DNA from 2 places in the Brevibacterium renqingii genome. Region 2 is predicted to be linked to the other one. Evidence: predicted binding sites of a transcription regulator. Region 2 holds the regulator's gene; the other holds the start of a gene.
What was found. Region 2 encodes LexA, which represses DNA repair genes until DNA is damaged. Its sites were predicted from a motif close to TCGAACANNTGTTCGA; they were not measured.
Positions count from the first base shown of each region.

Region 1: a site for LexA is predicted at 5,852-5,867, ahead of ruvA (Holliday junction branch migration protein RuvA). Genes of this name have one in related genera too.

Region 1 is NZ_JADBHG010000003.1:208,683-216,477, forward strand. Features, by position in the region: gene thrS (threonine--tRNA ligase) at 1-1,049, shown strand, start outside; gene IIE29_RS08370 (HIT family protein) at 1,046-1,654, shown strand; gene IIE29_RS08375 (alpha/beta hydrolase family protein) at 1,651-3,612, shown strand; gene IIE29_RS08380 (NUDIX hydrolase) at 3,811-4,290, shown strand; gene IIE29_RS08385 (YebC/PmpR family DNA-binding transcriptional regulator) at 4,396-5,148, shown strand; gene ruvC (crossover junction endodeoxyribonuclease RuvC) at 5,148-5,744, shown strand; gene ruvA (Holliday junction branch migration protein RuvA) at 5,884-6,480, shown strand; gene ruvB (Holliday junction branch migration DNA helicase RuvB) at 6,534-7,577, shown strand; gene yajC (preprotein translocase subunit YajC) at 7,659-7,795, shown strand, end outside.
Region 2 is NZ_JADBHG010000001.1:83,802-91,596, reverse strand. Features, by position in the region: gene dapF (diaminopimelate epimerase) at 1-603, shown strand, start outside; gene IIE29_RS00405 (class I SAM-dependent methyltransferase) at 687-1,301, opposite strand; gene hflX (GTPase HflX) at 1,412-2,884, shown strand; gene IIE29_RS00395 (ATP-dependent DNA helicase) at 2,881-4,848, shown strand; gene lexA (transcriptional repressor LexA) at 4,995-5,750, opposite strand; gene IIE29_RS00385 (LysM peptidoglycan-binding domain-containing protein) at 5,985-6,323, shown strand; gene IIE29_RS00380 (histidinol-phosphate transaminase) at 6,447-7,676, shown strand; gene hisB (imidazoleglycerol-phosphate dehydratase HisB) at 7,673-7,795, shown strand, end outside.

The sequences.
Region 1 (7,795 bases), on a different contig from region 2:
ATCTGCCGTACTACGGGGAGAACATGTTCCCCGCGATGTCCGTCGACGAGGTCCGCGACGAAACCGGCGCCGTCGTCAAAGAGGGCACCCCGTACCGCCTCAAGGCGATGAACTGCCCGATGCACAACCTCATCTATCGCTCCCGCGGCCGGTCCTACCGCGACCTGCCGCTGCGACTGTTCGAGTTCGGCACCGTCTACCGCGACGAAGCCTCGGGCGTCATCCACGGGCTCACCCGCGTCCGAGCCCTGACTCAAGACGACTCGCACTCCTATGTCGCCCAGGAGGACGCCGGAGCGGAGATCCGTCACCTGCTGAACTTCGTGCTCAGCCTGCTGCGTGACTTCGGTCTCGACGACTTCTACCTGGAGCTGTCCACCCGCGACGAGGAGGGGAAGAAGGCCGACAAGTTCATCGGCTCCGACGAGCAGTGGGAAGAGGCGACGAAGGTCCTCGAGGAGGTCGCGGAGGAGACCGGCCTCGAACTCGTCCCCGATCCCGGCGGCGCCGCCTTCTACGGACCGAAGATCTCCGTCCAGGCCCGCGACGCCATCGGCCGCACCTGGCAGATGTCGACGGTCCAACTCGACTTCAACCAGCCCGAGCGCTTCGACCTCGAATACGTCGCCGCCGACGGAACACGTCAGCAGCCGGTGATGATCCACTCCGCGAAGTTCGGCTCCATCGAGCGGTTCCTCGGTGTGCTCACCGAGCACTACGCGGGGGCGTTCCCTGCCTGGCTGGCCCCTGTCCAGGTCACCTGCATCCCCGTGGCCGAGGAGTTCAACGACTACCTCGCCGAGGTGGCCGCCCAGCTGCGTGCGGCCGGTGTCCGCGTCGAGATCGACGACAGCGACGACCGATTCGGCAAGAAGATCCGCAACGCCTCGAAGTCGAAGGTTCCCTTCACCCTCATCGCCGGCGGAGAGGACCGCGATGCCGGCGCCGTGTCCTTCCGCTTCCGCAGCGGTGAACAGGACAACGGAGTGCCCGTCGCCGAGGCGGTCCGCCGGATCCTCGACGCGATCGAGACCAAGGCCCAAGTATGACCGCAGGCGGCGAGGACACGACCGCACAGGACCACCCGGGCGGCGGCAGCCTCGGCGAGGGGATCCCCTATCCCGAATCCGCCGCGGGTTTCCCCGGCGAACCCGACGGCTTCCAACGTCTGTGGACGCCGCATCGGATGGTCTACATCGACGGCCAGGACAAGCCGAAGGACGCTGGTGTCGCCGAATGCCCGTTCTGTGCAGCTCCGACGAAGACCGACGAGGACGGACTCATCGTCGCCCGCGGCGAGACGGTGTACGCGGTGCTCAATCTCTATCCGTACAACCCGGGGCACCTGCTCATCTGCCCCTACCGTCATGTCGCCGATTACACTGAACTGACCGACGCGGAGACCGTCGAACTCGCACACTTCTCCCAGAAGGCGATGCGGGTGATCCGCGCAGTCTCCGGCCCGCACGGATTCAACCTGGGGATGAACCAGGGACCGGTCGCCGGGGCCGGCATCGCCGCCCACCTGCACCAGCACATCGTGCCCAGATGGGGCGGGGACGCGAACTTCCTGCCCGTGATCGCCCAGACCAAGGCCCTGCCGCAAGTGCACGCCGACGTGCAGGCACGCCTGTCGAAAGAATGGAACCGATGAATCCCGAAGACCTCGACACCCTCGCCGAGTACTCCTCTCCGACGCTGCGCGGGGACGAAGCCGTCATCACGATCCGGCGGCCCGACCTCGAGTCCAACAGCTATCTGTCCCAGCTGTTCGCGTTCGGAGGGGACAGCCCGCGTCGTCTCACCCACGCCTGGCACGACTCGAACCCACAGGTCCATGCGAACTGGTCGGGTCTTCTCAGCGCCGAGAAGACGACCCCCGCGCAGCTCTTCGTCGGCTCCACCCTGGAGACGGCGCACCAGATCACGGACAATCACCTCGGTGTGTCCGAGTACGCCATCGACGACCTCGGCTCCCGCGCCCTCTACGTCGCCCGTGTGGCGGAATCCGGACGCTACGGACTCGATGAGGACGTCCCCGCCGCCGAGGAGGCCCCACGACGGATCACCTCGTCGGCCTATCTCAGCAACGGCCTCGGCTACACGGAGGACCGTCGGGCGAAGGCATTCCTCGTCGACCTCGCCGAACCCGGGCTCGGCAAGGTCGGGCTTCGGGGCGCCTCGGAGGTGCCGCTGGCGACCCTGCTGAGCACCCCGGACTCCGATGTCCACGACCCGCAGTTCTCTCCTGCCGGCGACCGGATCTCGGTCGTCGCGGCACTCCGCCCCGATCGGGGGCACCCCGATCTGCGGTCGACCGTCTGGCTGCTCGGAGAAGAGGAGCCGAAGCCTCTGGAGCTGCCCTCGATGTCGGTGAGCCTGCACCTGTGGATCGACGAGGACACGGTGCTGCTGCTCGGCAATGCGCTGACTCGGGACGAACTCGACTTCGTAGGACAGATGCCCGGTCTCTTCGTCCACGACCGTCGCACCGGATCGACGCGGCGGCTGACCGACCCGGAGACGGTCGCCCTCGCACCGATCCGCCCGCAGCTGGTCGGCGGAGCGGTCATCGCCGTCGTCGACACCGACGGAGCCTCCCGGCTCGTCCGCATCGACCTGCAGTCCGAGGGCCTCGGCCTCGACGAGCTGGACTTCCTCAGCGATGACAGGACCGTCGTGGGCGGCTTCGACGTCAACGACACGACCCTCGTCTTCACCGGCTCCACGCCGACCTCCCCGGCCGTGCTCGCACGTCTCGACCTCGCGGCCGCCGCGGCGCCGACCATCCTCAAGCAGCATCCGGCGCCGGCGAACTCCGTGGTGCCCGAGGTGCTGCGGGTCGCCGGAGAAGGCGGGACCATCACCGGGTGGCTGGCGAAGCCGCGCGGAGAGGGGCCGTTCCCCATCATCCTCAACATCCACGGCGGACCCTTCGCCCAATACACCCACGGCTGGTTCGACGAGACCCAGGTGCTCACCTCGGCAGGCTTCGCCGTCGTGTACTCGAACCCCCGCGGCTCCGGCGGACGCACTCGCAGCTGGGGGACCGCAGTGCAGGGCGACATGGCGGATCCGGCCATGGCCGATGTGCTGGCCGTGCTCGAACACGCACTGCAGAGCAATCCCGATCTCGACGCCGACCGAATCGGCGTTCAGGGCGGGTCCTACGGCGGCTACCTCACGGCCATGACCATCGCCGCCGATCGCCGATTCCGCGGTGCCATCGTCGAACGCGGCTACCTCGACCCCGACAGCTTCGTGGGCACCTCCGACATCGGGCGCTTCTTCACCGAGGAATACACGAGCCGCAATCCGCAGTCGATCCTGCGCCAGTCGGCGCTGGCCCGCGCCGACCAAGTGGGGACACCGACGCTGGTCATGCATTCGGAGCTCGACCTCCGCTGCCCGCTGGAGCAGGCGCAGCAGTACTACGCGGCCCTGCAGCGGGCCGGTGTCGATACCGAGATGCTCATCTTCCCCGGCGAGAACCACGAGCTGTCCCGGGCAGGGCAGCCGCGCCATCGTCGGCAGCGATTCGAAGCCGTCCTCGACTGGTGGGACCGTCATCTCACCGGTGGCGAAGAAACCGGCTCGGCCGCGTCCGACTGAGCCGATGAACGATTTCCTCGCCGTCACGGCGATCAGCCGATCCCACTGTTCCCGAATGCTCAGGCCGAGAGCCGACTTGGTCAGGGCAGCGAGTAGCCGATATCGTTCTCTGGACCGCTGTCGCGCTCTTGCCGAAAACCCCCAGCGTCACTATTCTGCAAACACTTGCGTCCCCTCGCCGTCGACCACTGGAGAACCATGAAACCTCGTAAAGCCTCACGGGTCGTATTACTCAATGAGCGCGACGAGGTTCTCCTGATTCGAGCCCAGGACCTGCTGGCCCCGAGCCACCAGTGGTGGATGACCTGCGGCGGCGGTTCCGAACTCGGCGAATCGGCGGCGCAGACCGCAGCTCGGGAGCTCGCCGAGGAGACCGGAATCGAATGCGAACCGCACGAACTCATCGGCCCCTTGGCGACCCGGGACGAAGTCTTCGAATTCACCGAGAAGTCTCTGCGCCAGCTCGAGACGTACTTCGCGTTCCGCACGAGCGAGGACATCGAACTCGAGGACGCGGTCTGGACGGACATCGAGAAGCGCAGCCTGCTGGAATTCCGCTGGTGGACGCGCGAGCAGCTGATGGCCACGACCGAGACCATCTACCCGAAGAACCTGCTGAGCCTCATCGATCTGGCCACGGCGGGGTCCGTGCCCGAAGTGCCGCTGGTCATCGACTGAACCGGCGCGGCCGGGTCGCCTCGGCGGCTCAGCCCGGGCGGGCCGAGCGGAGAGCCGCGACGAGCGTATAGACTTGAGTGGCTGTAACTACAGGAAGGAACACCAGTGGCAGGTCATTCCAAATGGGCAACGACTAAACACAAGAAAGCTGCAATCGATGCCAAGCGCGGCAAGCTCTTCGCCAAGCTGATCAAGAACATCGAGGTTGCCGCACGCAACGGTGGACCTGACCCCGACGGCAACCCGACGCTCTTCGACGCGATCCAGAAGGCCAAGAAGAACTCCGTTCCGGCCGACAACATCAGCCGCGCGGTCAAGCGCGGCGGAGGCCTCGACGGCTCGGGCGTCAACTACGAGACGATCATGTACGAAGGCTACGCCGCCGGCGGTGTGGCCCTGCTCATCGAATGCCTCACCGACAACCGCAACCGTGCCGCCTCCGAGGTGCGCGTGGCCGTCACCCGCAACGGCGGTTCGATGGCCGATCCGGGTTCGGTGACCTACAACTTCAATCGCAAGGGCGTCATCATCGTCAGTGCTGAGGAGACCGACGAAGAGGCCATCCTGCTGGCGACCATGGACGCCGGAGCCGAGGAGGTCAAGGAATCGGGCGAGAAATTCGAGATCATCTGCGAAGCGACCGATCTCGTGGACGTCCGCACGGCTCTCGTCGACGCCGGAATCGACTACGACTCGGCCGATGCCTCGTTCGTGCCCGAGCTCGAGGTCGACCTCGACGCCGAGACCGCGCAGAAGGTCTTCAGCCTCATCGATGCGCTCGAGGACTGCGACGACGTCCAGAACGTGTACTCGAACGCCGACGTCAGCGATGAGGTCCTCGCCGAACTCGATGCCTGATGCGAATCCTCGGCGTTGACCCCGGACTGACCCGCTGCGGGCTCGGCATCATCGACACCCTGCCGGCGCGGAAGGTCGCAATGGTCGCCGTCGATGTGCTCCGGACGCCGTCGGCGGACTCCGTGGACCTCCGTCTCGGAGTCATCGCCGAGGCCTTCGACACCTGGCTGGACACCTACCGGCCCGACATGGTCGCCATCGAACGCGTCTTCGCCCGCAATGACGTCTCGACGATCATGGGCACGGCCCAGGCCTCCGGGCTGACGATGGGTCTGGCCGCTCGCCGCGGTCTGCCCGTGGCCATGCACACGCCTTCGGAGGTCAAAGCGGCGATCACCGGTTCGGGCCGTGCCGACAAGAAGCAGGTCACGACGATGGTGACGAGGATCCTCGGACTCGAGGCCCCTCCGAAGCCCGCCGACGCCGCCGATGCCCTGGCGATCGCCATCTGCCACTCGTGGAGAGGGGCGCTGAGCGCCCAGTCGACGCCGGGACAGAACAAGGACCTCACCGAGCGCAAGGCGGGCGGCCGGCAGGGGTCCGGTCTGACGAAGGCCCAGCAGCAGTGGGCAGCGGCCATGCGCCGGACGAAGTGACCTCCGGCGCGCGGGGGACGAGCCTGGTGGAACCGCCTCGGGAACGGTGCGGGAAGAGTCTCCGGCGTGCCGGGGCCGGCTGGCGACGGGTTCCTGCTAGCCTGGAATCGTACACGTGTTCCCACTCGAAAGGCAGTTCGTGATCAGTTTCCTCAGCGGCACGGTGCATCGGATCGCAGCTGACCACCTCGTCGTCCTCACCTACGGGATCGGCCGCAAGGTCCATGTCACTCCAGATACTCTCGTGGGCGCCCGTCACGGAGCGGAGATCGAACTGGTCACCAGCCTCGTCGTGCGCGAGGACTCGCTGACCCTCTACGGATTCGGCACCGAGGACGAGAACAACACCTTCGAAGTGCTCCTGACGATCTCCGGCATCGGCCCCAGGCTGGCCATGGCGATCCTGTCAGTGATGGGACCTGACGAGCTCGCCGCCGCGATCACGAATCAGGACGCCAACGCACTGACCCGCGTCCCGGGGATCGGGAAGAAAGGGGCCTCGCGGATCATCCTCGAACTCGAGAACAAGCTTCCGAAGCCCGCCGCCTCCACGCCCGGGCCGAGCCTGTCCTTCGGCGGCGGCAACCAGCAGGTCGTCGATGCGCTCGTGGGACTCGGCTGGAAGGAGCCGCAGGCCGAAGAGGTCGTGGCCGACGTCGCCAAGGAGGCCGGCGCTGACGCCGGAACCTCCGTTCTGCTCAAGGCCGCTCTCAAGGTTCTGGGTGCACGGAAATGACCGGCGTCTTCGAGCCCGAACCCGAGGGCGGGGGACAGGAGGCCTCCTACGAGATGGACTTCGGCGATCAGGGACTGACCGGAGCCGAACGCGACCGGCTCGTGTCCGGGCAGGCGGAGACGGCCGAACGGGATGCGGAAGCGGCTCTGCGGCCCAAGGGCCTGGCCGACTTCATCGGCCAACCCCAGGTGCGTGAGCAGCTCTCGCTCGTCCTCGATGCGGCGAAAGCCCGGCAGAAGGCTCCTGACCATGTTCTGCTGTCCGGCCCGCCGGGACTGGGCAAGACGACCCTGGCGATGATCATCGCGCACGAGATGGGTTCGAGTCTGCGTGTGACGTCGGGTCCTGCCGTGCAGCACGCCGGTGATCTCGCCGCCATCCTGTCCTCCCTCGAGGAGGGCGAAGTGCTCTTCATCGACGAGATCCATCGGATGGCCCGCGCCGCCGAGGAGATGCTCTATGTGGCGATGGAGGATTTCCGCGTCGACGTCATCGTCGGAAAGGGCCCCGGCGCGACCGCGATTCCGCTCGATCTCCCGCAATTCACCCTCGTCGGGGCCACCACCCGTTCCGGCCTCCTGCCGGCACCGCTGCGCGACCGCTTCGGCTTCACCGCCCTGCTCGACTTCTACTCGAGCACGGATCTGCTCACGGTGCTCGAGCGCTCGGCCCGGATGCTCGGCATCGATGCGCAGCTGGCGGGGCTGGAGGAGATCTCCACCCGGTCCCGCGGCACACCGCGGATCGCGAACCGCCTGCTCCGCCGGGTCCGGGACTGGGCCCAGGTCAGAGGCAGCGGCGTCATCGACGAAGAGGCCGCCGTCAACGCCCTGCACGTGTACGAGGTCGACGCCCTCGGACTCGACCGCCTCGACCGCTCCGTGCTGCACGTGCTGTGCAAGCGCTTCGGCGGGGGACCGGTGGGGCTGGGAACTCTGGCCGTCTCGGTCGGCGAGGAGGCCGACACCGTCGAGACGGTGTCCGAACCGTATCTCGTGCGGGAGGGCCTCATCAGCCGCACACCACGAGGGCGCGTGGCCACCTCGGCGGCCTGGAAGCATCTGGAAATGCAGATCCCAGCAAATTATGAGTACTGAACCCCGCATATGAGTTCGCCATCGGCAGTGAGGACGAACTAAGCTGGTTCACTGGTTCATTCATATGAAAGGCTGATATCTGTGGATTTGTTGATCCCTCTTGCGCTTGCCGCGCTGCTCATCTTCTTCCTCTTCAATTCTCGGCGCAAGCAGAAAGCGCGTGCGGAGCAGATTAAGTCGGGTCTCGTCCCCGGTGCAACCGTGATGACCACCTTCGG
Region 2 (7,795 bases):
AAGACCGTGCGCACGACTCTCAACCCGGCCCTCGGCGTCCAGACCGGCGATGACGTCGTCTCCGCCGCAGCGTCCGGGCCCGGTTCGTCCAGCGACGCCTGGTACACGGTCGACATGGGCGAATGGTCGCTCGATCCGACGAACTCCTCGCTCGTGACCACCGGAGGCATCGAAGTGGCCCGGCCCGGCCTGCGCGTGAGCACCGGCAACCCGCACACTGTCGTCGCGCTTGCCGAGACCGCCGAGCTCGAAGCCGCCGACCTCCGTGACGCACCTGTCGTGGACCCGGTGCCCGCCCAGGGCTCGAACGTCGAATACATCGTCATGGAACCGGCCCGCTCCGATGTGGCCGGGGGAGAGGGCGCCCTGCGGATGCGCGTGTTCGAACGCGGCGTCGGCGAAACCCGCTCCTGCGGCACCGGTGCCTGCGCCGCGGCGATCGCCGCCCACCACTGGGCGGGGGAGAAGTCACCCCTGCAGTGGCGTGTGGACGTGCCCGGCGGTCAGCTGCGCATCGAGATCGATCCGAATGCCGAAGGCACGAGCGGGCGAGTCAGCCTCGCCGGCCCCGCCGTCCTCGTCGCCGGCGGCACCATCAGCTGAGAGCCGAACCCGGCCGAGGCGGCACCAGCGGCCGAAGGGATAGCTCCAGCCCCGGTTGGCCCGATCCGGTCCCGCAGCCCGAACTAGTCCCGGTGGACGGTGAGAACCCGGAAGCCCTTGGACGAACCCGTGCGCACGACCTCGAATCCGTTCCCGAGCATCCCGGCGATCCACTTCTGCAGCGAGTCGGCGCCGAGGTTCTTCGACACCACGAGGTCCGCGCGGCCGCCGGGAGCCAGACGCGGCAGCCAGGTCTCGAGCAGTTCGTGGAGTGCCTCCTTGCCGATCCGGATCGGGGGATTGGACCGGATCGCGGTGAACTCCACCTCGGCGGGGATCTCCTCGGCGGTGACGGTGCGGATCGACTCGAGTCCCAATCGGCCGGCATTCGCCGCGGTGGTCTCCAGGGACCGGGAGTTGACGTCGAGTGCCCACACTCGCAAATCCACCTCGGCGTCTCTGGCCTCCAACGCCGTGTGCAGCGCGATCGGCCCCCAACCGCAGCCGAGGTCGAGCACATCACCGGTCGACGGCTCGGGCAGGTGCCGCAGCAGCACGGCCGTGCCGAGGTCGAGGCGGGTGGGGGAGAAGGTGCCTGATACGGTTTCGACGGTGACCTCGTGGCCGGCCAATTCGAGGTGCAGCTCACGGGTTCTCGCCTCGCTGCTCGGCGATTCGGTGAAATAGTGCTCTGACACCACTTCAGTCTAGACGGCTGTGGGAGAATTGATGGACACCACTGTCGGTGCGAAGGATGACGACGCCCGAACGAGCAGCACCGTGAGGGCGGCAGAGAACTAAGGAATGAATGACGTCTGAAGACAATGAGCGTCGGAAAGCGATGCTCGACCGTGTGCTCTCCCGAGGTGCCCAAGCACTCGGCGATCACGACACCACCGGCGAGGACGACCAGTTCGATCTCGCCGAGCGTGCCGCACTCACCCGTGTGGCCGGCCTCTCGACCGAACTCGAGGACATCACCGAGGTCGAATACCGTCAGGTCAGACTCGAACGAGTTGTCCTGGCCGGGATCTGGAACACCACCCAGGCCGAAGCCGAGAACTCGATCCGCGAGCTCGCGGCACTCGCCGAGACCGCCGGCTCCGAGGTGCTCGACGCGCTCATCCAGCGCCGCGAGAAACCAGACCCGGGCACGTACCTCGGCAAGGGCAAGGCGGCCGAACTCGCCGAGATCGTCGCCTCCGTCGGCGCCGACACCGTGATCATCGACTCCGAACTCGCGCCCAGCCAGAGGCGCGGGCTCGAGGACGTCATCAAGGTCAAGGTCATCGACCGCGTGGCCCTCATCCTCGACATCTTCGCCCAGCATGCGAAGTCCCGCGAAGGCAAGGCCCAGGTCGAACTCGCCCAACTCGAATACCTGCTCCCGCGCCTGCGCGGCTGGGGCGAGTCCCTGTCGCGCCAAGCCGGTGGCCGCGTAGCCGGCGGTGCCGGAATCGGTTCGCGCGGACCCGGTGAGACGAAGATCGAACTCGACCGCCGCCGCATCCGCACCCGCATGTCGAAGCTGCGGCGTGAGATCGCCGGGATGGCCCCCTCCCGAGAGACCAAACGCAAGAACCGCGCCCGCCACCACGTGCCGTCGGTGGCCATCGTCGGGTACACCAACGCCGGCAAATCCTCCCTGCTCAACCTGCTCACCGACGCCGAGGTGATGGTGCAGAACGCCCTGTTCGCCACCCTCGACCCGACCGTCCGGCAGGCACAGACCGCCGACGGGCTCACGTTCACCTACACCGACACCGTCGGCTTCGTCCGCAATCTGCCCCACCAGCTCGTCGAGGCATTCCGCTCGACGCTGGAGGAGGCCGCCGGCTCCGACCTGCTGCTCCACGTCGTCGACGCCTCGCACCCGGACCCGCACGGACAGATCCACGCCGTGCGGGATGTCCTCAAGGACGTCGAGACCGGGGAGATCCCCGAACTGCTCGTGTTCAACAAGTCCGATATCGCCGAGGAGGCCGTGCTCGCCGGTCTGCGTGCGGAGTATCCACAGGCCCAGTTCGTCTCCGCCGCGACGAAGGACGGCATCGACGAGCTCATCGAGGCCATCGAATCCCGGCTGCCGGCACCCGATATCGACATCACCGTGCTCATTCCCTATGAGCGCGGCGACCTCGTGTCGAAGATCTACGCCCTGGGCACGGTCGAACACGAAGAACATGGCTCCGAGGGCACGAGCCTGCAGGCCAAGGTGCCGGCCGAGCTCCTCGACGAACTGCGCGAATTCCAGCGTCCGGACCTGGTCATCGATCAGTGACCGTCGAAGAACTCCTCGAGTCGGCCGTCGGGGCCATCGGCGGCTCGACCCGGAGCGGTCAGCAGGAGATGGCCCAAGCGGTCGCCTCGGCGGTGGACAAGGGGATCCACCTGCTCGTCCAGGCCGGAACCGGGACGGGTAAGTCCCTGGCCTACCTCGTGCCCGCGGCCGAATACGTCACCCGCACCGGCGGCAAGGTCGTCGTGTCCACGGCGACGCTGGCGCTGCAGACTCAGATCATCCACCGCGATCTGCCGCGGCTGTTCAAGGCCGTGAAGAAAGACCTCGATCCGCTGCCGAGGGCCGCTCTGCTCAAGGGGCGGCGGAACTATGTGTGCAAGCACAAGCTCGCCGGCGGGTACCCGGACGAGGGGGAGGGCATGCTCTTCGACCTCGGGGCCGACGCCGAGGCGGGACGCAAACCCTCCGAACGCTCGGGTCTGGGTGAGGAGATCCAACGGATCCGCACCTGGGAGAAGATCACCGAGACCGGTGACCGCGACGACCTCATGCCCGGAGTCAGCGACCGCGCCTGGTCGCAGGTGTCGGTCAACGCCTTCGACTGCCTCGGGGCGAACTGTCCTCTGGTCACCGAATGCTTCGCCGAGATCGCCAGGAACAAGGCCGCCGAGGCGGACATCGTCGTCACCAACCACGCCCTGCTGGCCATCGACGCCTTCGGCGAATCGGCTGTGCTGCCCGACCACGACGTCATCATCATCGACGAGGCGCACGAGCTCAAGGACCGGGTGACGAACGCGCTGTCCGGGCAGATCAACACGAGCATGCTGTCGGCGGCGACGAGCTCCGTGCGCAAGCACACCGCCGTCCAGGACGGGGTCGTGTCCCTGCTCGACTCGGCCGCGGCGGCACTCGAACGCGCCCAGTCCTCCGTGCCCGAAGGGCTCATCCTCAATATGAGCGAGGCGCTCGGACTGGCGTTGGCACAGATCCGCGACTCCGCGCGCCAGATCATCAATGACATCGGCGGCAAGTCCGAGGACGCCGATGCCGGTCGGCAGATGGCCAAGGCCCGGTGCCAGGAGATCTTCGAACTGGCCGAACGCTTCTGCGAGCCGGGCAAGAACGACGTCATCTGGCTGTCCCGGTCGACCTTCCGGGAGAAGGAGACGACGAACCTCGTCGTCGCACCGCTGAGCGTGGCCGGAACGATGCGCTCGGGCATCTTCGAGGAATCCACGGTCGTGGCCACCTCGGCGACGTTGTCCCTGGGCGGGAACTTCGACGCGGTCGCAGCCTCACTGGGGCTCTTCGGACCCGACGCCCCGAAATGGGACAGCCTCGATGTCGGCTCACCCTTCGACTACGGACGACAGGGCATCCTCTATGTCGCCTCCCACCTGCCCAAGCCCGGGCGCAGCGGTTTGAGCTCCGAGGCGCTGACCGAACTCGAGGAACTCGTGCGGGCCTCGAACGGCGGGGCGCTGGGACTGTTCTCCTCCCGGGCAGCCGCCAACGCTGCGGCCGAACACCTGCGGGAGAAGTTCGACTTCCCGATCCTGCTCCAGGGCGACGACGGGCTGCCCGCACTCGTCTCCCAGTTCACCGCCGATGACCAGACCTGCCTGTTCGGCACCATGTCGCTGTGGCAGGGAGTCGATGTGCCGGGGCGGACGAACCGACTCGTCATCATCGACCGGCTGCCTTTCCCCCGGCCGGACGACCCGCTCATGCAGGCACGGGCGCGCGATGCCGACCAGCGCGGCGTCAACGGGTTCATGGCCGTGTCCGCCACTCATGCTGCACTGCGTCTGGCGCAGGGCGCCGGCCGCCTCATCCGCTCGACCGAGGACAGGGGAGTCGTGGCGGTGCTCGACTCGCGGCTGCGGTCGGCCAGGTATGCCGGCTTCCTCGTCAATTCGATGCCGCGGATGTGGCCGACGACGAATTCGCAGCTCGTGCGCACGAGCCTCGGACGGCTGGCCGAAACACAAGAGGAATGAGAGAACGCCCGCGAACGGACTGTTCGCGGGCGTTCTGTTCCCCGGCTGCGGAGACCTTCACGGGTCTCAGCTCCGGCGCAGGCTTTCGGAGAAGTCAGCGCGGGCGGAGGCTCTCCGAGGCCTGAGAGGCGACGGACGACGAGACCTCAGAGGCGACGGATGACCGCGACGACGAGCCCCATGATCTGGGCGAAGTTGCCGTCGATGGGCTCGTAGTTCTCGTTCTGCGGCAGCAGCCACTGCTGTCCGGCCTTGCGCTTGAGCGTCTTCACCGTGGCCTCGCCGTCGAGCAGGGCCGCGACGATCTGACCGTTGTCGGCGGTGTGCTGCTTGCGCACGACTACCCAGTCGTCGTGGCAGATGGCGGCGTCGATCATCGAGTCGCCGACGACCTTGAGCAGGAACATGTCGCCGGAGCCGACGACCTGGGTCGGCAGGGAGAAGACGTCGTCGACCTCCTGCTCGGCCAGGATCGGGCCACCGGCGGCGATGCGCCCGACGACGGGCACCTGGACGGTGTTGTTCGACAGCTCCTCGAACTTCGCGCGCTCGGCCTCTTCCTCTTCGAAGGGATTGACGACCTCGATGGCGCGGGGACGCTTCGGATCACGGCGGACATAGCCGAGGCGTTCGAGCTGCGAGAGCTGGTGGGCGACGCTCGAGAGCGAGGCGAGCCCGGCGGCCTTGCCGATCTCGCGCATGCTCGGCGGATAGCCGTTGGTCACGACGGCGCGTTCGATGGTCTCGAGGACGAGGCGCTGCCGGGGAGTGAGGCGGAAATCGCCCTCTCCGGACGATCCCTCTGGGATCTCGACGACCTCGTCATCGCTGCGGGCGGCAGCGATCTCACTGGCAACGTCCTCGTTGCGCGGGCGGCCTCTGCCTCGCTTGTTCTGAACCATTGCTCGTTCCCCTTCGTTCTATTCCCTGCCGCCGAACCCTGCGATCCCCGCTTCGGGGATTCTCGTGTCAGTGCCGACTGAGATGGTTCTGACAGATCGATCAACAACGCTGGTTCCCTCTCATTGTCGCATAGATGTTCGAGTTGGACTGGACATTTGTTCGATTGGCATGTTGAATAGAACAGACGTTCTACCGATTGCTGGTGGAATCGTACGAATGAAAGAGGTAATGCGATGTCTGCACAGAACACCGGGCTGCGCCTGACCACGCGTGGACGCCAGGCCGTGCGCCTTCTCCGGACCCTGCTCATTGCTCTCGTCGTCATCGGCGGAGCGCTCCTCCTCGCCACTCAGTCGTTCTCGGCCGCCGCTGTCGCCGAATCGGAGACCGAGAGCATCGGCATCGACGCCGAAGCGGTCGTCGTCGGCGAGGGCGAATCGCTGTGGACCGTGGCGTCGAACCTCGGTCTCGACCGTGACACCCGTGATGTCGTGGCCGATATCGCCGAGATCAACCATCTGACGACCCCGACCGTCCACCCCGGCCAGACCCTCGACGTCCCTGTCCGCTGAGTCTGCGCCCAACTGAGGAGGCCGCAGATCCTTCCGGGATCCGTTGAAGAAGGGGAGTCCTCCCCGAGTCTCGCGCCCCGACCCGCCGCCCGGGCGGCGGGGGTCTCTCGGTAGAATGATCGCGTGGGAAACTTCGAATCTCTGCCAGTGCGTTCCGACCTCGTCGGCCTCAAGCCCTACGGGGCTCCGCACCTCGACGTGCCGGTCCAGCTCAACGTCAATGAGAACGCCTATCCGCTCCCGGACGTCGTCGTCGACAGCATGCGTGCCGCCGTCAACGATCACTTCTCCGGACTCAACCGTTACCCCGATCGTGAGTTCACCGCACTGCGTGAACACCTCGTCACCTATCTCACCGGCATCAACGAACGTGCCGGGGACAGCGTCGAGCTCGACCCCGCAATGATCTGGGCTGCGAACGGTTCGAACGAGGTCCTCAGCCATATCGTCCAGGCCTTCGGCGGACCCGGCCGTACCGTGCTCGGCTTCACGCCGTCCTATTCGATGCACCCGCTGATCACAACCGGAACGGGAGCCAGCTGGCTCAGCGTCGACCGCAAGGACGACTTCACGCTCGACGCCGACACCGTCGCCGCCGAGGTCGCACGGATCGACCCCGATATCGTCTTCCTCTGCACCCCGAACAACCCGACCGGCACCTCGATCGGGCTCGACGTCATCGAAGCGGCCTACGACAACTGCTCGGGGATCGTCATCGTCGATGAGGCCTACGCGGAGTTCTCCCGCCCGGCCAAGCCCTCGGCCATGACCCTGCTCGAGGGACGTCCCCGCCTCGTCGTCTCACGCACCATGAGCAAAGCCTTCGCCTGTGCGGGGCTGCGCCTGGGCTACGCAATCGCCGATCCCGATCTCATCGACGTCCTCCGCCTCGTCCGCCTGCCCTATCACCTGTCCGAGGTCACACAGGTGCTCGCCTGCACCGCACTCGAACACGCTGACGTGCTGCTGGGCAACGTCGACCGACTCATCGATTCCCGCAACCGGATGTCGGCCCACCTCGCGAAGGTCGGCTTCAGCGTCCACGACAGCGATTCGAACTTCGTGCTCTTCGGCAATATCTCCACCCCGGCCGAGCTGTGGCAGAAGCTGCTCGACCGCGGAGTGCTCATCCGCGACATCGGCATCGACGGCCACGCCCGCGTCAACGCCGGCACCGAGGACGAGACCGAGGCGTTCCTGACCGCGATCGACGAGATCCTCGCCGAATCCCCGGACATCCTCGCCGCACCACCGGCCGAAGATGCGCATCCGGTCGACGGCCCACACTCGTCCGAAGACGCGCCCCACAGCTCCACTCCGTCACCCGCCGCCCCGACGAAAGGCACTCCATGAGGCAGGCCCAGAACTCACGCACCACCTCCGAGTCCACGGTGTCCGTGTCCGTCGACCTCGACGGCACCGGAGCCTCGACCATCTCCACGAGCGTGCCGTTCTTCGACCATATGCTCACG